3 regions of the Streptomyces sp. NPDC006923 genome follow, and region 3 is predicted to be linked to each of the others. Evidence: riboswitches for the same ligand, from Rfam matches in the RefSeq annotation. Region 3 holds a riboswitch; each other region holds the start of a gene.
What was found. Region 3 has a riboswitch for cyclic di-AMP ahead of ABZ707_RS32380 (M23 family metallopeptidase). Riboswitches for the same ligand answer to the same signal wherever they lie in the genome.

Region 1 (7,115 bases), on a different contig from region 3:
GATTGCCCATGAAAGTGGGGCCGTGTGCCAGCACGGGGACCTCGCCCCGGGAGATGCCGTCGGCCACCCGCGAGGTGCACAGCGTCGCCGCCAGCGTGAGATAACCACCGGTCAGCGCCTTGCCCACACACATCACATCGGGCGAGATCCCGGCCTGCCCGGCGGCGAAGAGCGTGCCCGTACGGCCGAAGCCCGTGGCGATCTCGTCGAGGATCAGCAGCACGTCGTGCTCGTCGCAGGCCTCGCGCAGGACCCGCAGATACGCGGGGGAGTGGAAGCGCATTCCGCCCGCGCCCTGAACCACCGGCTCGACGACGACCGCCGCCAGTTCCTGGGCGTGACGGGCGATCAGCGCGCGCAGGCCCTCCGCGTAGCTCTCCTCGTACTCCACCGGTGGCGCCCCGGCGAAGATCTGACGCGGCAGCACACCCTGCCACAGCCCGTGCATCCCGCCGTCGGGGTCGCACACCGACATCGGCTGCCAGGTGTCGCCGTGATAGCCGCCCCGCCAGGTCAGCAGCCGCTGCTTGGCGGGCCGGCCGGCGGAACGCCAGTACTGCAGACACATCTTCACCGCGACCTCGACGGACACGGAGCCCGAGTCGGTGAGGAAGACATGGCGCAGCGGTTCGGGGGTGATGTCGACCAGTGTGGCCGCGAGCCGCACGGCGGGCTCATGGGTGAGCCCGCCGAACATCACATGGCTCATCCGGTCGAGCTGGCCGCGAGCCGCCTCGTTGAGCACGGGGTGGTTGTAGCCGTGGATCGCGGACCACCAGGACGACATCGCGTCGACCAACTCGCGTCGGCCGTGGGCCGGTTCGGCGAGCCGCAGCCGTACCCCGGACGCGGACTCCACGATCAGCGGTTCCGCACGGCCGGGCATGGGCCCGTACGGATGCCAGACATGGGCCCGGTCCAGGGCCAGCAGTTCAGCGGGTGGCAGCTCAGGCATTGGGCGCCAGATCCGTACCGGCGCCCCGGCGGCGCACCGCCACCAGATCCGTACGGGCCGGCGGGACCTCGGCGCCCGCGGCCGGAGCGGTCTCGCCGCCGCCACACGGGGCGCAGCCGCCGCCGCGGTGTTCCGGCAGGGTCGTCGTGTCGGCGCCCTCCACCTCGAAGCCGGCGTCCGCGATCATCTCCAGGTCCGCCTTGCCCTCCTGGCCCTCGCTGGTCAGATAGTCACCGAGGAAGATCGAGTTGACCAGGTGGAGCGCGAGCGGCTGCATCGAGCGCAGATGCACCTCGCGTCCGCCCGCGAGCCTGACCTCCACGTCCGGGCAGACGAAGCGGGTCATCGCCAGGATGCGCAGGCAGCGCTGCGGGGTGAGGTTCCACTCCTTGGCGAGCGGAGTTCCCTCGAACGGGATCAGGAAGTTGACCGGCACCGAGTCCGGGTCGAGTTCGCGCAGGGAGAAGACCACATCGACGAGATCCTCGTCGCTCTCGCCCATCCCGGCGATGAGTCCCGAGCAGGCGGACAGGCCCGCCGTCTGGGCCTGCCGCACGGTCTCGACCCGGTCGGCGTACGTGTGCGTGGTGGTGATGTCCCCGTATGTCCCCTCGGACGTATTGAGATTGTGGTTATAGGCGTCGGCGCCCGCCGCCCGCAGCCGCTCCGCCTGCCCGTCCGAGAGAAGGCCGAGGCAGGCGCACACCTCGACGCCTTCGTTCTGCTCCTTGATCGCCTCGATGGTCCGCGAGACCCGGTCGACGTCCCGGTCCGTCGGGCCGCGTCCGCTCGCGACCAGACAGACCCGCTTCGCGCCGCCCGCCACCCCGGCGGCCGCGGCCTTCGACGCCTCGTCGGGCTTGAGCCAGGTGTACTTGAGGATCTCAGCCGTGGAACCGAGCCGCTGAGAGCAGTACGAGCAGTCCTCGGGACACAGACCGGACTTGAGGTTGACCAGGTAGTTGAGTTTCACCCGCCGCCCGAACCACTCACGGCGTACCTTCCCGGCCGCGGCCACCACGTCGAGCAGCTCGTCGTCGGAGGTCGCCAGCACGGCGAGCGCTTCTTCGCGGGTCGGCAGCTCGCGCCGCAGGCCCTTCTCCACCAGCGTCTTCAGCAGATCCATGGCGCTGATCCTCGCCTACCTGACAGCTCGCGGCAAAGGAGGAACCCCACAACACGGCCGGATCGACGTGTGTGTATGACCACACCCTGCCCCGGTCCGGCCCCGGTTAGGGTCTGTGCGCTGCCTACAAAAGGACGGGACCCATGGAGCGGGATTTCCCCGGCTGGACCGACGATCCGTTCGCGTGGACCGGGGACGAGGCGCTGCGCCGTGAGCGTTCCGGTCTGGTCCGTACGCTCCGGCCGCGCGGGGCCGACTCCGCCCTGCTGGACCTGGCGAGCAACGACTATCTGGGCCTGGCCCGCCATCCGGCGGTGACCGGCGCCGCCGCGGCGGCCGCCCGCCGCTGGGGCGCGGGCGCCACCGGCTCCCGGCTGGTCACAGGAAGCACCGCGTTGCACGCCGAGCTGGAGCGCGAACTGGCCGATTTCTGCGGGTTCGAGGCCGCGCTCGTCCTCTCCTCCGGATACGCGGCCAATCTCGCCGCCCTCACCGCGCTGACGACCGGGGACTCCCTGATCGTGTCGGACGCGGGAAACCACGCCTCGATTGTGGACGGCTGCCGGCTCTCGCGCGCCGAGAAGGTCGTCGTGCCGCACGCGGAGCCCCTGGTCGTACGCAAGACGCTCGACGCACACCCGGGGCGGCGGGCTCTGGTGGTGAGCGACGCGGTGTTCTCGGTGGACGGCGACGCGGCGCCGCTGCGGGAACTGGCCGAGGTCTGCCGTACGCGGGGCGCCGCACTGCTCGTCGACGACGCGCACGGTCTGGGTGTGCTCGGCGCCGGGGGCCGGGGCGCCCTGGACGCGGCGGGCATCGCGGGAGCGGGCGGTGTGGTGGCCACCGTCACCCTCTCCAAGTCCCTGGGCAGCCAGGGCGGCGCGGTCCTCGGGCCGGCCCGGGTCATCAGCCACCTGGTCAACGCGGCCAGGACCTTCATCTTCGACACGGGCCTGGCACCCGCCGCCGTGGGCGGCGCCCTGGAGAGCCTGCGGCTGCTGCGCCGCGAGCCCGCCCGGGCGGACCGGGTGCGCGCCGTCGCCCGCACCCTGCACGCGCGGCTGACCGGGGAAGGGCTCACCGCCGTACGGCCGGACGCCGCCGTGGTCTCCGTCCGGGCGCCGTCACCGGAGGCGGCCGTGCGCTGGGCCGCGGACTGCCGCGCCGCGGGCCTGGCCGTGGGATGTTTCCGGCCGCCGTCGGTGCCGGACGGCATCTCCCGGATCAGGCTCACCGCCCGCGCCGACCTGACGGACCAGCAGATCGACGCGGCGGTGCGGACGGTGGTGGCGTCCGCACCGCCGCGCTGAGTCTTACGGACCCGGGCGGGGCGGTCCCTCAGTCGGTGAGTGCCTCCTCGCGCAGCGCGGACAGGAATGACGTCCAGGCGCCCGTGGAGAAGGCCAGCGGGGCGCGGCGCACGTCCTTGGAGTCACGTACGGCGAGCCCGGCCGCGCCGGTGCGGGCGGTCTCCACGCAGTTGTTCATCCCGGTACTGCGGCTGCTGCGCCGCCAACCGGTCGTCAGGACCGGGGGAGTTGTGGAAGGAATGGAGTCTGAGTTCTGGGCGGAAAGCCCCTGGGGGCGAGCGGTCATGATGCTCCCTACGCGCCGTCACCGATCCCGGCGATGAGATCCAAAGAGTCCTCGGGCGAGAGGGCACGCGCCTGCATCGTGCGGAATGCCGCGCCGTACGCCTCCAGCTCTTCTTTCCGCTCCAGATAGAGGCTATTCGTCAAGTGGTCGAGAACGACCAAATCCAGATCAGTAATGCCTGGAAAGGAGAAGATAACGAAAGGTCCGGTGAGCCCGACATAGCCGCCGGCGGCGAACGGCAGTACCTGTACACACACATGGGGGAGACGGGCCAGCTCCACCAGCCGCCGTAGCTGCTCCCGCATCACCCCCCGGCCACCCACCTCGCGCAGCAGCACGGCCTCGTCGAGCACGGCGTTCAGCTCCAGCGGACTCGGCGCGCGCAGCGCCTCCTGACGGGCGAGCCGTACCTCCACCAGGGAGTCGACCGTCGCGGCCGGCAGGCCCTCCAGCGCCGCCTGTGTCACGGCACGGGCGTAGCCGGGGGTCTGCAGCAGGCCCGGCACCACGGAGGTCTCCAGGGTGCGCACGACGCGGGCCTGGGACTCCAGGCTGATGAAGTCCCGGTAACCGGGCGGGATCACACCGTCGTACGCCTTCCACCATCCGGGCCCGGTGCCCGGCACGCCGGCCAGAGCGCCCAGCAGCGTCCGCAGCCGGGGGTCGGCGATCCGCAGCGCGTCGAGCAGGCCGGCCAGGTCGGTGTCCTTCACCCCGCTGACACCCGTCTCGATACGGCTCACCTTCGACTGGTGCCAGCCGAGCAGCCGCGCCGTCTCCCCGCTCGTCAGCCCCGCGCTCCGGCGCAGCCTGCGCAATTCGTCACCGAGCCTGCGTCGGCGTACCGCCGGAATATGCCGCATGACCGAACCACTTCCTCTTGCCCGTGCCGCTTGTCCGTCTGCCCGTGCTCGCGCCATTCGGGGGCGCGGCGGAGAAGCTATCTTTCCGGGGCTCAAATACGGTCTCGCGTAGCAGAGTTCACCGCTACGGGCGACAGATATATGCAGATCTCGGTGGATCGGCTCTGTGAACGGCCCGACAAGTGGCAGTCTGACGCGGAGCACAGTCCGAGGCCGTCCGCGCAGTCATCCGCTCTGTGCCGGAGACCGGTCCGGCGGGAAAGGGACGGCGTCTTCATGGCAGACCGGCAAGAGGCATCCATCACCCTTCCGAGCGACCCCGCGGCCGTACCCGCGGCGCGAAGATATGTCGCGGACCTGCTCACCGAGTGGGGACTGCCCGCGGACGCGGAGACCGTCGACACGGTCCGGCTGATCGTCTCGGAGCTGGCGACCAACGCCGTACAGCACACACTCGGCCAGTCGCCCACCTTCACGGTGGAGATCCGGCTGGACCGTCACGAGGAGCTGCGCCTCGGTGTCACCGACAGCCATCCGCGCTGGCCGCAGCGGCTTCCCGCGCCGGTGCAGCAGGACAACGGCCGAGGCATGGTCATCGTCCGTTCGCTGACCGCCGAGTACGGCGGCCGGCTGGTCGTCACCCCGACCGCGGAGGGCGGCAAGACGGTCTGGGTCACCCTGCCCTGGACGGTGGCCCCGGGTCAGATCTGATCCGGGGACCGGCTCGGGAGCCGCCAGGACGGGTGGGAGCGCCCGGGGAGGCGGCGCGTGGATCCGACGCGTCGTCAGCGGGCGCTCGGCTGCGGGGGCACCCCCGCGCCCTCAGTTCACCCGGCCGTACCAGACGCTCCGGGACCAGATCCGCTCCAGCCGCACCACGGCGCCGGTCTTCGGCGAATGCCAGATCTTGCCCCGGCCGGCGTAGATGCCGACGTGGTAGATGTTGCTCCCGTAGTGGAAGAACACCAGATCGCCCTTGCGCCGGTGGGAGGGTGAGATGTGGCGGGTCCGGTTGTACTGCTGCTGGGCCGTGCGCGGGAGTCTCTTCCCCACCCTCTTGAAGGAATAGAGAGTCAGCCCCGAACAGTCGAAGCGATGCGGCCCGGTCGCACCGTACTGGTACGGCGACCCCTGTTTGGAAGCGGCGATCCGCAGTGCCTTGGTCGCGTGGCCGGGGACTGCGCTGGCCTCGTCGGCGGCGCTCGGCACCAGCATGGTGCCGCCGACGGCGGCGAGTGTGAGGACCGATACGGCACGGGTCCGTGAGAGCAAATTCGGGACATGCGTCTGCGCGGTCATGCTCAACCCTTCGTCAGCCGCTTGTGAAGGATGACCTGTCGGGTTCGGACAGGCGAAGATGCCCGGCCGCGCAAGCGGCTTCACCCCGAGGAACGGCCACAACCCGGTCGTCCCGTCACGCTTGGGTCCTCCACTCCTGCCGATCCACTCCTGTCGACCAGTCATCCGGTACGGCGGCAGGACTCAGCGTCCGCCCGGACCGCCTCGCCGAGGTGGCGGGGGCTTGTCGTTTCACGGATCTTGACGCGGAACCGGCGCGTTTCGGTGACGAAACGACGATATGTGAGTCTCATCACGTCTGACCCATACGGGTGGTCGGTCAACGGTTGATGACGGAGTGTCGGGGTTCGTCAGGGCCTGTAGCTGCAAGGAAACCGGCGGCGCCTCGCGCGTCCGGCCGCTTCGCGCAACTTGAGCGCCCGATCCGGGCCCGCGCGCCGCTAGGCCGAATGAGGGAGCCGTGCCCGTACGGGCGCGTCCGTACGGGAGGACACACCGTCAAGTCGCGTCCCCGGGGGGCATGGTGACCCTCCCGGCCCGCCGTTCCCCGTCCAGTACGCGCAGCGCGCGCGCCAGTGTCGCCGTGTGCAGCTCGGTCTCGCCCCTGGCGTGCATCGCCGTCAGCGCGTCCCGCAGCGCGGCCACCCGTGCGGGCAGCGCCTGCGCGGCGCGCAGGGCGCTGTAGGTGTCGGAGCCACGGGCCGGATTGATCCGCCCCAGCAGGTCGACGACCTGGAGATAGCTGTCCACGACGTCGCCCTCGGCGCGGGTCAGCGCGGGCAGCGGAGGCAGTTCCGGTGGCAGCATCGGCGACTACCGCCCGCCCGGAGAGCTGCCGGGGCCGGGGAGGGCCGCGGACGCCTTCCGGTTCCGCACCACGTGATCGACGAGCCCGTACGCCCTGGCGGCCACCGCGTCGAAGATCTTGTCCCGCGCGATGTCCTCGGTGATCCGCTCCGCGCTCCGGCCGGTGTGCCGCGCCAGCAGGGATCCCAGCAGGGAGCGCTGCCGCAGGATCTCCTCGGCCTGGATCGCCAGATCGGACGGCTGCCCCATGACGGGCTCCGCGACGGCGGGCTGCTGGAGGACGACACGGGCGCCGGGCAGCGCCATCCGCTTCCCCGGGGTGCCGGCGGCCAGCAGCACCGCCGCGGTCGAGGCGGCCTGACCGAGGCAGCTCGTCTCCACGTCGCAGGTGACGAGCCGCATCGTGTCGTAGATGGCCGACATGGCGCTGACCGAACCGCCCGGGGAGTTGATGTACAGACAGATGTCC
Region 2 (7,115 bases), on a different contig from region 3:
CGCCAGCCACCGGGTCGCGCCCGGTCTGCTGTCCTGGCCGGCCTGGCAGACGCTGCGCGCCGCCGACCGGGTCCTGTGCGCCGATGCCGGCCATCCGCAGCTTCCGTATCTGCGCGAGGCCGGCATCACCGTCGAGCGGGCCGCGCCCACCGCGCGGGAACTGGTCGACGACTGCGCGGGCGGCCGCACCGTCGTGGTCGTCCCCTCCGGCGAGGGCGACGGGACCGACGCGGCGCTCACCGACGGCCTGGCCCGGCTGGCCGGCTCCGGCCGGTTCCGGATGCCGGACCTGGAGCTGCTGCCGGGCTCGTACGACCTGCCGGGCGCCCGGCTCCTCGATCTCGTCCAGGTCATGGACCGGATCAGGGTCGAGTGCCCGTGGTCGTCGACCCAGACGCACCAGGGCCTCGCCAAGTACGGCATCGAGGAGGCGTACGAACTCGTCGAGGCGATCGAGGACGGCGACGGCGACGAACTGCGCGAGGAGCTGGGCGATGTGCTCCTCCAGGTCGTCTTCCACGCCCGTATCGCGCAGGACGGTCTGGACGAGGCGATCGAGCCGTTCTCCATCGACGACGTGGCCGCCACGATCGTGGAGAAGCTGATCCACCGCCATCCCCATGTCTTCGGAGACGAGAAGGCGGACACACCGGAAGAGGTCAAGGCGCACTGGCTCCGTACCAAGGCGGTCGAGAAGCAGCGGGACTCGGTCACCGACGGAGTGCCGCTGGGCCAGCCCGGTCTCGCCCTGGCCTCGAAGCTCGGCGGCCGGGTCCGTGCCGCCGGACTGGACGTGCCGCTGCCGCGCGGCCAGGGCGTCGGCTACGAGCTGCTCGCGCTGGCGGTCCGGGCGGAGGAGGCCGGTGTCGACCCGGAGACCGCGCTGCGGGCCGCCGCCCGCGCCTACCGGGACGCGATCCGCGCCGCCGAGGAGCGGAAGAGCCGGGGCGTGGCGGAGAAGTAGCGTCGCCCGCCCGCCGCGCGCCCTGAGCCGGCCGGGACGTCCGAAGCGCGCCCGGGGCCTCCCGTCCGGATCCCGCCGGGCTCGGTTCCGGCCGCGCCCCGCGGCGGCGTTACTGTCGGGGGATGTCCACATCGCCCGTGCCCGAGCTCTTCACCTGGGAGTTCGCCGCCGATCCGTACCCCGCATACGCCTGGCTGCGCGAGCACGCGCCCGTGCACCGGACCGCGCTGCCCAGTGGGGTCGAGGCATGGCTGGTGACGCGGTACGGGGACGCCAGGCAGGCCCTCGCCGACACACGGCTCTCCAAGAACCCCACGCATCACGCGGGCACGGCGCACGCCAAGGCGAAGACGGGTATCCCCGGTGAGCGCGGCGCGGAACTGATGACACACCTGCTCAATATCGATCCGCCCGACCACACCCGGCTGCGGCGCCTGGTGTCCAAGGCGTTCACACCGCGCCGGGTCGCCGAATTCGCCCCGCGCGTACAGGAACTGACGGACCGCCTCATCGCGGACTTCGCCGGGAAGGGGCAGGCGGATCTGATCCACGACTTCGCGTTCCCGCTGCCCATCTACGCGATCTGCGATCTGCTCGGGGTGCCGGGTGAGGACCAGGACGACTTCCGGGACTGGGCGGGCATGATGATCCGCCACGGCGGGGGACCGCGCGGCGGCGTCGCGCGGTCGGTGAAGAAGATGCGCGGCTATCTCGCCGAACTCATCCACCGTAAGAGGGAGAACCCCGGCGACGATCTGATCTCCGGACTGATCCGCTCCAGCGACCACGGCGAGCACCTGACCGAGAACGAGGCCGCGGCGATGGCCTTCATTCTGCTCTTCGCCGGATTCGAGACCACGGTCAATCTGATCGGCAACGGTATGTACGCCCTGCTGCGGAACCCGGAGCAGCGTGCCCTGCTGCGCGGCTCGCTCGACGCCGGGGAGACGGAGGCGCTGGCGACGGCCGTCGAGGAACTGCTGCGTTACGACGGCCCCGTGGAACTGGCGACCTGGCGGTTCGCGACCGAACCGCTGACGCTGGGCGGGCAGTCCGTCGCGGCGGGCGATCCCGTGCTGGTCGTACTCGCCGCCGCCAACCGCGATCCGGCGCGGTTCACGGATCCGGACACGCTCGACCTCGCACGGCGTGACAATCAGCACCTCGGATACGGGCACGGCATCCACTACTGCCTCGGCGCGCCGCTCGCCCGGCTGGAGGGACAGACCGCACTCGCCACGCTTCTGACCCGCCTTCCGGATGTACGGCTTGCGGAGGATCCTGCCGATTTGCGCTGGCGTGGTGGGCTCATCATGCGTGGATTGCGCACACTTCCGGTGCAGTTCACGCCATTGTCCGGCTGACGGATGATCAGAGCACAACTGACGTACCGTCAGGAATGTGACTTTCACGTGATCTCCGCTGCATCGACTTGTGACAAGCGTTCGAGTACCGCTACGTTCACCGACGACTCGGCAGCCACACGCCGTAGTCGTTTTGACAGTCACACGGAAGGCAATCGCATGCGCTCCGGGAACGGCCGACACCGTCGACCTCGCCAGGCACCGGCTCTGATCGTCGCGGCGGGGGTGACCGGATCGGCCATCGCCATCCCGCTGCTCGGTGCCACCGGCGCTGGCGCGGCGGAAGCCTCCACCTGGGACCATGTCGCCGAATGCGAGAGCGGCGGCATGTGGAGCGCGGACCTCGGCAACGGCTACTACGGCGGGCTCCAGATGTCCCAGGAGACCTGGGACACCTTCGGCGGCGGGAAGTACGCGTCCCGCGCCGACCTCGCCAGCCGCGCCCAGCAGATCGCGATAGCCGAGAAGGTGCTCGCCGCACAGGGCCCGGACGCGTGGTCGAGCTGCGCGTCCGTCTCGGGGCTGACGAACGACGGTGCCGCGCCCGCGGTCGACCCGGGGGCCGCCGCCGGCGTGACCGGGACTCCGGAGGGGAAGCGGGACGCCGGTCCCTCCGACGACGACTCGGCCACCGCGGACGCCAAGACCTCCACGGCCGACAGGCAGCGGACGGACAGGACGGACGAGCCGGCCTCCGCCGCCACGCCCGGAGCGCCGAAGTCCACGACCGGCTCCGGCGCGAAGGACTCCGCCGAGGACGGATCCGGCGAGGGCGGTGTCGCTTCCGTCAAGGGCAAGCACCGCGGCGGCGCGGCCCCGGACGATTCCACAGCGGGCAATTCGGGTGAAGACCGTGAATCCGGCCGTCATGCCTCACGGGGTGACGGATCGACACGTAACGCGGACGGCATCACCGACGAGGCGGGCGTGGTGGCCGACGCGTCCGGCACGTCCGACGCGCCCGGGGTGTCGGATGCGTCCGGCGAGTACACCGTCCAGGCCGGGGACTGCCTCTGGGAGATCGCCGACGAGCGGAAGGTGCCCGGCGGATGGTCCGCGCTGTACGAGGCGAACAAGGAGGCCGTCGGTTCCGACCCCGACCTGATCCTCCCTGGCCAGAGCCTTGATCTCAGCGTGAAGTAGCGGGAATTGGCCCCCGTATGTCCGCTTCTGTGCAAGTGAGAGATGGGTCTCTTCGCCACAACTGGGGTCCTTTGGGCTCATGGTGTGGCTGATCCGTCTCTCACCTGCGGAAACGCGGTCACGTCAAGGAGAGATAAGGGCGATTTACCCCTGGTTGTGCTCCATTGAACAACGGGGAGACCTGTGATTACGGTCTGAACCGCTCGCACCGCGGGCCCCGTCGACCGTCACGCCGAATCCTGCCGTCGGTCGAAGGGAGTAGTCGTCGCGTCAAGCGCCGAAGGCAGGAGCGGGGGACCCAAGGAAGGCGCCGGGCCCGGCTGTCGAGAGACGGCTGACGACCGGCTAGGGGTGAAGTCGTGTGCGCGAGCACACGGCCGGGCAACTCACTTGGCCCGAACCCGACAGCTGACCTCGTAGGCGTCGGTGAGGAGATGTTCCATGCCGCGTTCCAGCAAGGGCAAGCACCGCCGCCCGTCCAAGACCGCCCGCTACGCCACCCTCGCCGGAATCACCGGTGCCGCCGTCGCGGTCCCGCTGATCGGCGCCACGTCCGCCTCCGCCGCGACCGCCGGCGAGTGGGACCAGGTCGCCCAGTGCGAGTCCGGCGGCAACTGGTCGATCAACACCGGCAACGGTTTCTACGGTGGGCTCCAGTTCACCAACTCCACCTGGGCCGGATACGGCGGCACCGCCTACGCGCCCCGGGCCGACCAGGCGAGCAAGGCACAGCAGATAGCCGTCGCCGAGAAGGTCCTCGCCGGCCAGGGCAAGGGCGCGTGGCCGACCTGCGGCGTGAACCTGTCCAACGCCCCCTATGACGGCGGCTCCGCCGACTCCGGTACGCCCCAGCAGTCGCAGCCGGAGCAGTCTCAGCCCGAGCAGTCGCAGCCGGAGCAGCCTCAGCAGTCTCAGCCGGAGCAGGCCCAGCCCCAGCAGTCGCGGCCCGAGCGGCCGGCCCGGGGCGAGGCGCAGCCCGCCTCTCGCGGCGAGGCCCGCCCCGCCGTGCAGAAGGGCGACGGCGAGTACAAGGTCAAGCCCGGCGACACGCTCTCGAAGATCGCCCGGGCCCATGACGTCAAGGGCGGCTGGCAGAAGCTGTTCGACCTGAACAAGGACATCGTCCACGACGCCGATCTGATCTTCCCGGGTCAGCAGCTCCATCTGAGCTGACCCCTTCCCGGGCCGGCGACCCCTCCAGGCCGGCCTCGGCCGGCTGCCCCCGCCGGCCCCGCGGCGGCCGTCCCCGCGGCCGCGCGGGTCACCCCGGTCCGGCGCGCTTCCCCCGTACGCGCCGGGCCGGGGTTTCCGCTGTCACCGGCCCTTCCATACGGAATCCCGGCATCCGCTCCGCCCGCTCCGACCGGGATTCGTGCCGCATTTCGTCCCAGCGGGCGGGCACCGGCCAGTCGGCGACCCCGGGCCGGTTAGGCTCATGTCGCAAGGCCAAGAAGACCCTGCACTTCAAGCGTCACATCCCAGAAGGAGATGCTCGTGCCGTCCATCGACGTCGTCGTAGCCCGGGAAATCCTCGACTCCCGAGGCAACCCCACGGTCGAGGTCGAGGTCGGCCTCGACGACGGCAGCACCGGTCGTGCTGCTGTCCCCTCCGGTGCGTCCACCGGTGCGTTCGAGGCCCTCGAGCTCCGCGACGGTGACCAGAACCGCTACCAGGGCAAGGGTGTCGAGAAGGCCGTCCTCGCCGTCATCGAGCAGATCGGCCCGGAGCTGGTCGGGTACGACGCCACCGAGCAGCGCCTGATCGACCAGGCGATGTTCGACCTGGACGCCACCCCGGACAAGTCGTCGCTCGGCGCCAACGCCATCCTCGGCGTCTCCCTCGCCGTCGCGCACGCCGCCTCCGAGGCCTCGGACCTCCCGCTCTTCCGCTACCTCGGCGGCCCGAACGCGCACCTGCTGCCCGTTCCGATGATGAACATCCTGAACGGCGGCTCGCACGCCGACTCCAACGTGGACATCCAGGAGTTCATGATCGCCCCGATCGGCGCGGAGTCCTTCTCGGAGGCGCTGCGCTGGGGTGCCGAGGTCTACCACACGCTCAAGAAGGTCCTGAAGGAGAAGGGGCTCTCCACCGGCCTCGGCGACGAGGGCGGCTTCGCGCCGAACCTCGACTCCAACCGCGCCGCGCTGGACCTGATCCTCGAAGCCATCAAGGCCGCCGGTTACGCCCCCGGCAAGGACATCGCGCTCGCGCTCGACGTCGCCGCCTCCGAGTTCTACAAGGACGGCTCGTACGAGTTCGAGGGCAAGTCCCGCTCGGCCGCCGAGATGACCGAGTACTACGAGGACCTCGTCGCCTCCTACCCGCTGGTCTCCATCGAGGACCCGCTGTTCGAGGACGACTGGGCCGGCTGGAAGATCCTCACGGACAAGCTCGGCGCCAAGGTGCAGATCGTCGGTGACGACCTGTTCGTCACCAACCCGGAGCGTCTGGCGCGCGGTATCGAGGAGGGCGCCGCCAACGCGCTGCTCGTCAAGGTCAACCAGATCGGTTCGCTGACCGAGACCCTGGACGCCGTGGAGCTGGCCCAGCGCAGCGGCTTCAAGTGCATGATGTCCCACCGCTCCGGTGAGACCGAGGACGTCACCATCGCCGACCTCGCCGTCGCCACCAACTGCGGTCAGATCAAGACCGGCGCCCCGGCCCGTTCCGAGCGCGTCGCCAAGTACAACCAGCTTCTGCGCATCGAGGAGATCCTCGACGACGCGGCGGTGTACGCGGGCCGCAGCGCCTTCCCGCGCTTCCGTTCCGCGTAAGCGCGGACTTCAGCAGGCGGTACGAGGGCGAGGGCCGGCCGGCCCGTCGTCCGCGCCCGGTGTCCGGGAGACCGGACAGGGCACACAGGCGGAGCGTAGTGACGCGTCCCCGGCCGCGGTCCCGTACCGTGTCCGGGGACGTACGCACGTAACAGTGGAGGCGAGCCATGGCCGGGAACCGGGACCGGTTCTCCACCGCGACCAGGCTGCGGCTGCTCGGCGAGCAGACCGCCGCCCGTGTCTACCGCTCGCAGAACCGCAGGCAGGACCAGCGGTCCCGGCTCACCGGCCGGGCGGCCTTTCTCGCCCTGATCGTGTGCACGCTGGTGCTGGCGCTCGCGTATCCGATGCGGCAGTACGTGTCGCAGCGGAACGAGATCGCCGAGCAGGAACGGCTGGCCCGCGAGGCGCGGCTGCGGGTCGAGGAGCTGCGCGACGAGAAGGCCAGGCTCCAGGACGACGCGTACATCCAGCGGCTGGCCCGCGAGCATCTGCACTATCTGCTGCCGGGAGAGACCGGTTACACGGTGATCGACCCGGGCGCGGCGGAGCAGGAGCGCGAGGAGCAGGGAGCGGCCGACCGTCCCTGGTACTCGAACGTGCTGGAAGGCGTCGACACCGCCGACCGCCCGGCCGGTTAGCGCCGGCCGGTACCGGCGCCACCGGCCGGCACAGACCAGAACCCGAATTCACGCGGCACCGCAGAACCGCACCGTAGAACCAAGGCAGGCATGGACACGCCCCCTCCGCAGACCGAACGCACCGAGCCCACCGACGCGGACGTCGAGGCTTTCAAGGAACAGCTCGGCCGCCCGCCGCGCGGACTGCGCGCCATCGCGCACCGCTGTCCCTGCGGTCAGCCGGAT
Region 3 (7,115 bases):
GCCGACGGCGAGATCGGCGATGAAGGAGTCCTCCGTCTCGCCGGAGCGGTGGGAGACCATCTGGGTGTAGCCGGCTGCCCGGCCGACCCGGACGGCCTCCAGGGTCTCGGTGACCGTGCCGATCTGGTTGACCTTGATGAGCGCGCAGTTCGCGACCTTCTTCCGTACCGCCTCGGCGATGATCGCCGGACTGGTGACGAACAGGTCGTCGCCCACGATCTGGATCCGCTCTCCCAGGCGTGCGGTCAGTCGTGCCCAGCCGTCCCAGTCGTCCTCGCCCAGGCCGTCCTCGATGGACCACACGGGAAAGCGCTGGACGATCTCCTCGTAGCGGTCGATGAGTTCGTCGGAGGTCAGCAGCTCACCGGCGACCCGGTAGCGGCCGTCGGGGCCGCGGAACTCACTGGCGGCCGGATCGAGCGCGAGGGCGACGCCGTCACGGCCGGGGGTGTAGCCGGCGTCCGTGATGGCGGCCACCAGCTCGCGCAGGACATCCTCGGGGCGGTCGAGGGCCGGAGCGAAGCCGCCCTCGTCGCCCAGGCCGCGCCCGAGTCCGCCGGCGGCGAGGCGGGCCCCGAGGCGCCCGTAGATCTCGGCGCCCGCCCGCACGGCCTCCGGAAGACTGGGCGCGCCCAGCGGGGCGATCATGAATTCCTGGAAGTCCAGGCTGTTGGCGGCGTGCACGCCGCCGTCGATGACGGTGAAGTGCGGCACCGGCAGCAGGGGCGCCGCGCCGCAGAGCGCGGCGATGTCCTGCCACAACTCACGCCCGTAGAGCGCGGCCTGCGCGCGGGCGGCGGCCAGCGAGACCCCGATGACGGCGTTGGCGCCCAGGCGTGACTTGTCCGGAGTGCCGTCGAGCTCGATCAGCGCCGCGTCCACCTCCGCGACCGACGCGAACCGCTGGCCGACGAGGGCGTGGGCGATCTGGACGTTCACATGCGAGACCGCCTGTCGCACCCCCTGTCCGGCGAAGCGCCGCGGGTCGCCGTCGCGCAGTTCCGCCGCCTCCCGGGAGCCGGTGGACTCGCCGGAGGGGACATCGGCCCGGACGCGCAGACCGCTGTCGGTCGTCAGGGTCACGGCGAGGGTCGGGCGGGCGCGGGAGTCGAGGATCTCGGTGGCGTGCAGGCGCGCGATCCGCACCATCAGGAACGGCCTCCCGGATCGGCCCCGGGGATCCCGGAAAGCCGTCCGTCCGGCGCGTGCCGCACCGGCGACCGGGGCCCGCGGCTCATCCGGCGCCCGCCTGTTCGACGGCACGGGCCCTGGAGGCGTCGATCTCCCGGTACGCCTGTTCGCGGCCCTCCCAGTGCGAGCCCTCCACGGACTTGCCGGGCTCCAGGTCCTTGTAGACCTCGAAGAAGTGGCTGATCTCCAGCAGGTCGAACTCGGAGACGTCGCTGATGTCCCGTGTGCCGGCCCGGCGCGGGTCGTGGGCCGGTACGCACAGGACCTTCTCGTCCGGCCCCTTCTCATCGCTCATCATGAACATGCCGATGGCCCGGCAGCGGATCACACAGCCGGGGAAGGTCCGCTCGCCGACCAGCACGAGCGCGTCCAGCGGATCGCCGTCCCGGCCCAGGGTGCCTTCGATGTAGCCGTAGTCGGCCGGATAGCGGGTGGCCGTGAACAGCGTCCGGTCCAGCCGGATCCGCCCCGCCTTGTGGTCCATCTCGTACTTGTTGCGGGATCCCTGGGGGATCTCCACGATCACATCGAATTCCATCGCGGACTCCACTCCTTCCGACGGGCACGCCACCGGCGGTGACGCCGGCGTGGAGCGGGCGCGGGCATGGCGCCCCCTGGTCACGAGATGACCAGGGAGAGTCGCGTAGAGAGCCCGCGGTACCGGTGAGCCCCCTCACCGGTAGGGAGCGCGCGCATTTCAAGTGTGCGCCACCTCACGCGGGCCGCCAGTCCTGCCCGCCCGGGGCGGGTCCGTGCGACGGCGGGGCCGTTCAGCCCGCGGCGATCGAGGTGAGCTGCGTCAGGCTGTCGATCCGCCAGTCCGCCGCCGCGATCACATCCGGGTCGTCCGCCCACAGATAGCCCCAGGGGCCGCGCCGCAGATGGACGGTGCGCAGCCCGGCCTCCACGGCGGGGAACAGGTCGTACGCGGGATGGTCACCGACGTACGCCGTCTTCTCGGGCGGGGCCTTGGCCGCCTCGGCGACCCGGGCGAAGAAGTCCCGCGACGGTTTGGCGACGCCCCACTCGCCCGAGGTGACGATGAGATCGGCGGGGAGATCGAGACCGCGCAGCAGCTCTCCGGCCTTGACGGTCTGGTTGCCCGCCAGGACGACCCGGACGCCGAGCGCCTGGAGACCCGCGAGGGCGGGCCGCACGTCGGGATAGAGATCGGATTCGTCGAGGTGTTCGCCGCGGCCGGCGGCTTCTCTGGCGCGGTATGCCTCGCCGACATCCATGCCGGGTTTGATGAGACGCAGGGCGTCGGCACTGTCCCTGTTCTGGACGGTGACCGCGCCGACGAGGGCGGAGATGGTGTGCCGGGGAATGCCCAGCCAGTCGGCCCAGGAAGCCCAGTAGCGGTCGTCGCGCACGAGGGTCTCGCCGACATCGAACACGAAGGTTTCAATCACCGGTCCGAGCCTAAGGGGTGTCCTGTAATCCCTGGTGGATCAGCGCGCGGCGGCGGACGCGGCGCGTCGCACGCGTGTCGCGCGGCGGAGGGACGTCCGGGCGCCGGCCGGGTACGGGCGTCCCGGTGGCGCGGTTCCTCGTGGCACGGGCCGTGCCGGACGCCGCAGGCCCGCGACGATCCACCGGACGGGGCCCGGGGGGATACTCTCCGCCAATTGTCAGTGGCGGGCCGTAGCCTTGCTCTCATGTTCGCTTCCTCGTCCGCTTGTGCTGCGTCCGGTGATCGCGGTTCCGTCAGGTCCGCCGCTGTTGTCAACACGGAGATCCGTGCCCTGTGGGGGCGGGCCGGCGGTGTGCTGCCGCCCGCCGAGCAGGAGCGCTACCAGCGGCTTCTGGTGGAGTGGGCGGCGGCGGTACGGGCCGATGTCGTCGAGGCCGCCTGACGCGTCGCTCCGCCGAGTCCTGCCCCGATCGCGACACCGAGTGGTGATGATCTTGCTCTGGATGGCGTAGAGTCAGGTTCACCGACGCGGGGTGGAGCAGCTCGGTAGCTCGCTGGGCTCATAACCCAGAGGTCGCAGGTTCAAATCCTGTCCCCGCTACTCCGAAGAGAACGCAGGCCCGGATCCTCAGGATCCGGGCCTTCGTCGTGTGCGGCCGATACGGCGTTGGCCGGACGATCCACTTTTCGCCGGTTGTGGCAAGTACGGTGAAGAGACGGCTGTGCTCGTACGGAACACCATGAAGGGGTACGCCGAGCACCACCTGGCCGATGGAACCGACTGCCCGACCGGGCCCGCCCTTGCCGTCCGACCCGACCGGGTCCGGCCCGGGACCGGCCCCGTAGTCCAGTCGGCCGAGAGCGAGTCGCCGCCGGGAGCGGCAGCGATCAGCCTGGGTGGAGCGCGGTACCGTCCGCAGCCGTAGCGGACCGGCAGGAGACCACTGGTGGTGAAGCTAGGGAAGCTCCGAGAGGGCAACGGCGGCGGAGCCCGCCGGGGCGGGGACGAAGCCGGGTTCTGGGCCGAGGACAGGACGGGTTTCTGGGCGGGCGCCGGCAGCACCGGCCGTGTCACCAGCCGCAGCGCGGGCCATGGCATGGGCCGCCGTTCCGGGCGTGGGCTGGTCCGTGTCCTGCCCGGCCTGGTGATCGTCGCCGGTGTGGTGCTCGATCTTGTGACCCCCGCGCGGATCACCGCCTCCCCGCTCTTCGCGGCCGCCCCGCTGGTGGCCGCGCCGTTCTACCCGATGCTCGGCACCCTGCTGGTCGGCGTCGCCGCGCTGGTCGCCGAGGTGGGACTGAACATCTACAACCAGTCGATGGCGGATCCGGCGTCGCTCACCGAGCTGCTGACCGTGCTGATCGTGTCCATCCTCGCGCTGTACATCAACGGCGTCGTCCGGCGCAGCGGGGAGCGCCTCGCCTCCGCCCGGATCATCGCCGAGACCGCGCAGCGGGCGGTGCTGCCGAGACCCGCCGAGCGGATCGGCGGGCTCCGTATCGCCGCGCGGTACGAGGCGGCCCAGGAGGGCGCGTTCATCGGCGGCGACCTGTTCGCCGTGCAGGACACGCCGTACGGAGTGCGGCTGGTGGTCGGGGACGTGCGCGGGAAGGGGCTTGAGGCGGTCGAAGCGGTGGCGGTGGTCATCGGATCCTTCCGCGAGGCCGCCGAGCAGGAGAGCACGCTGGAGGGGGTGGCGCAGCGGCTGGAGCGCGCCATCACACGCGAGGGTTCGCGGCGGGACGGGCTCGACGCCTTCGAGGGGTTCACCACGGCCGTGCTCGCCGAGATCCCGCACAGCGGCAATGTGGTGCGGCTGGTCAACCGGGGCCACCCCGAGCCGCTGCTGCTGGGCGCCGACGGCCAGGTGCGGATCCTCGAACCGACCGATCCCGCGCTGCCCCTCGGGATGAGCGAACTGGGCGCCTGGCCCGACCGCGCCGAGGAGGCCGCCTATCCCGACGGGGCGACGCTGCTCTTCTACACGGACGGGCTCTCCGAGGCGCGCGACGACCAGGGTGCCTTCTACGTCCCGAGCGAGCGGCTCAGCGGCCGGGTCTTCCAGGGGCCCGACGACCTGCTGCAGGCCCTGATCGAGGACGTACGGCTGCATACGGGCGGCGGGAGTCAGGACGACATGGCGCTGCTGGCGGTCGGCCGGCCCGCCAACTGGCGGCAGCCGGAGTGGCGCCGTGTGATGCCCGTCACTCCCTGACGGCGAGTACGGCAGGACCGGCGCCGGCGGCCGGGCCCGCGCGGCTGATTCATTATGCCGATCCGCCGGGTCGATTCACTGCCGGTAATCGACAGGTACCGCTGCGCATAACATCTGACACACCATCAGAAATGGCCCCGGCTTTCGGCTCCGGAGAATTCGCCCGACTGTGACCATTTATATCCTGGTAAGTCCGATGCGAAGTCGTTAACGATTACCGGGAACAGCTTGGAATAAAGCCCTGGTCTCTATTAACGTTCGATAACGCAGCGCGGTCGTCCCAGCCGTCGTAAGAGACGGCGCCGTGCGCACGCGCCGAATCCCGCCAGGGAACCGGGGAACCACACATTGGGGTGAATCGGACGTTCTTTGCTGCCCTGTGCGGCAGAGAGCACCCGTAGGAGACCTTCCTGCTCCGAACCCGTCAGCTAACCCGGTAGGCGAGAAGGAAGGAAAGGAGTGCGCCCCTGTGGCGTCCAATCAGCCTGCCCCCGAAGCCCTCTTCGAAACTCGCACCTCCGCGATCGAGCCGGACCGGGCCTGGGGGGAATGGAACCCCACCGAGGAGTCCATCCGCCCCGTACGCGGCAGGCACCGCGTCGCCAAGCAGCGCACCGGGATAGCCCGCAATGGGATCGCCCGTAGCTCCACGGTCCTCGGCGTCGGCGTCATAGCCGCCGTCGGCGCGGGCGGCATAGCCACCGCGCAGGACAAGCCCGCTGTCTCCATATCCCTGCCCGACACCATCACGGACAATCTCCCGGACGCCACGTCGCTGCCGGGCGTGGGCTCCCTCGTGTCGCACGACGCCGAGCCGGACAATGTCCTGGCCGCGGCCCCGCTCACCACGGCCGGCCTCACCACCGCCGACGCGGAGCAGGGCGCCACCGACGCGGGCGAGGCCCTCCGGGCCCGCATCCTCCAGCAGGCCGAGCAGCAGCAGAGCGAGGCCGACGCGGCGCAGCAGGCGGCCGCGGAGACGGCGGCGGCCGAGAAGGCCGCGGCCGAGGCGAGGAAGCAGCAGACCGACGCCGAGAAGAAGGCGGCGGCGGCGAAGCGGAAGGCCGAGGCGGAGGCCAGGGCCAAGGCGGAGGCGGAGCGGCTCGCCAAGCTGGCCGCCAGCTACGCCCTCCCGACCTCCTCGTACACCCTCACCTCGACCTACGGCCAGGCCGGCTCCATGTGGTCCTCCGGCTACCACACCGGTCTGGACTTCGCGGCCCCGACGGGTACGCCGGTCAAGGCCGTGCACAGCGGCACCGTCAAGTCGGCCGGCTGGTCCGGCTCGTACGGCTACCGCACGGTCCTGGAGCTGGATGACGGTACGGAGATCTGGTACTGCCACCAGTCCTCGATGACCGTCAGCGCCGGACAGAAGGTCTCCACGGGCGAGGTCATCGGACGCGTCGGCGCGACCGGCAATGTGACCGGTCCGCATCTGCACCTCGAAGTGCACACGCCGGACGGCGCGGGCGTCGACCCGATGAGCTGGCTGCGCGGCAAGGGCCTCACCCCCTGACCCACCCGCGGTCCCGACGGCTCCGGCGCCCCCTCCAGGCGCCGGAGCCGTCGGCCGTTCCCGGGCCGGTGCCCCCGGGCGGTGGGGACGGGAGGCACTGGAACCGTGGAAAAGACGGGGACATGGCGCGAAAACGGAACAGGGCGCCCCACCGCGGCTGTTGAATTCACCCATGACTGAGCTGCGTAAGCTGGGCACCTCCGACCTCCGGATCTTTCCGTTCGCCCTCGGGGGCAATGTCTTCGGCTGGACCTCCGACGAGAAGCAGTCCTTCGCCGTGCTCGACGCCTACGCCGCCGCCGGCGGCAACTTCGTCGACACCGCCGACACGTATTCCTCCTGGGTGCCGGGGCACGAGGGCGGTGAGTCGGAGACCGTCCTGGGCAACTGGGTCGCCTCGCGCGGCAATCGCTCCGAGGTGCTGGTGGCGACCAAGGTCGGCCGCCATCCCCGGTACCAGGGCCTCTCGGCGGAGACCATCAGGGCCGGCGCCGAGGAGTCGCTGCGGCGGCTGGGCACGGACTACATCGACCTGTACTACACGCACTTCGACGACCTGAGCGTCCCGGTCGAGGAGATCATCACCGCCCTCGACGGGCTCGTGAAGGACGGGAAGGTGCGTGCCATCGCGGCGTCCAACATCGGCCCCGACCGGCTCGCGGCCTCGCTCGCCTTCTCGGAGCGCGAGGGGCTGGCCCGCTACGCGGCGCTCCAGCCGCGCTACAACCTGGTGTCGCGCGACACGTACGAGGGCGCGCTCCAGGACACGGCGGCC

Region 1: linked by a shared signal. The riboswitch ahead of ABZ707_RS26200 (C40 family peptidase) and the one ahead of ABZ707_RS32380 (M23 family metallopeptidase) in region 3 are both predicted to bind cyclic di-AMP.
Region 2: linked by a shared signal. The riboswitch ahead of ABZ707_RS08950 (transglycosylase family protein) and the one ahead of ABZ707_RS32380 (M23 family metallopeptidase) in region 3 are both predicted to bind cyclic di-AMP.

What each region holds. Positions count from the first base shown of each region.
Region 1 covers NZ_JBEYIF010000015.1:99,895-107,009, reverse strand. The annotation lists gene ABZ707_RS26230 (adenosylmethionine--8-amino-7-oxononanoate transaminase) at 1-955, opposite strand, end outside; gene bioB (biotin synthase BioB) at 948-2,081, opposite strand; gene ABZ707_RS26220 (8-amino-7-oxononanoate synthase) at 2,225-3,391, shown strand; gene ABZ707_RS26215 (DUF397 domain-containing protein) at 3,420-3,677, opposite strand; gene ABZ707_RS26210 (helix-turn-helix transcriptional regulator) at 3,686-4,540, opposite strand; gene ABZ707_RS26205 (ATP-binding protein) at 4,817-5,251, shown strand; gene ABZ707_RS26200 (C40 family peptidase) at 5,363-5,839, opposite strand; cyclic di-AMP (ydaO/yuaA leader) riboswitch at 5,842-6,028, opposite strand; gene ABZ707_RS26195 (hypothetical protein) at 6,338-6,646, opposite strand; gene ABZ707_RS26190 (ATP-dependent Clp protease proteolytic subunit) at 6,653-7,115, opposite strand, start outside.
Region 2 covers NZ_JBEYIF010000004.1:98,775-105,889, reverse strand. The annotation lists gene ABZ707_RS08965 (nucleoside triphosphate pyrophosphohydrolase) at 1-964, shown strand, start outside; gene ABZ707_RS08960 (cytochrome P450) at 1,087-2,328, shown strand; gene ABZ707_RS08955 (transglycosylase family protein) at 2,554-3,471, shown strand; cyclic di-AMP (ydaO/yuaA leader) riboswitch at 3,737-3,909, shown strand; gene ABZ707_RS08950 (transglycosylase family protein) at 3,913-4,644, shown strand; gene eno (phosphopyruvate hydratase) at 4,966-6,249, shown strand; gene ABZ707_RS08940 (septum formation initiator family protein) at 6,417-6,890, shown strand; gene ABZ707_RS08935 (DUF501 domain-containing protein) at 6,981-7,115, shown strand, end outside.
Region 3 covers NZ_JBEYIF010000034.1:18,630-25,744, reverse strand. The annotation lists gene eno (phosphopyruvate hydratase) at 1-1,152, opposite strand, end outside; gene ABZ707_RS32405 (inorganic diphosphatase) at 1,235-1,729, opposite strand; gene ABZ707_RS32400 (HAD family hydrolase) at 1,962-2,600, opposite strand; gene ABZ707_RS32395 (hypothetical protein) at 2,850-3,047, shown strand; tRNA gene ABZ707_RS32390 (tRNA-Met) at 3,133-3,206, shown strand; gene ABZ707_RS32385 (PP2C family protein-serine/threonine phosphatase) at 3,703-4,821, shown strand; cyclic di-AMP (ydaO/yuaA leader) riboswitch at 5,125-5,279, shown strand; gene ABZ707_RS32380 (M23 family metallopeptidase) at 5,291-6,340, shown strand; gene ABZ707_RS32375 (aldo/keto reductase) at 6,513-7,115, shown strand, end outside.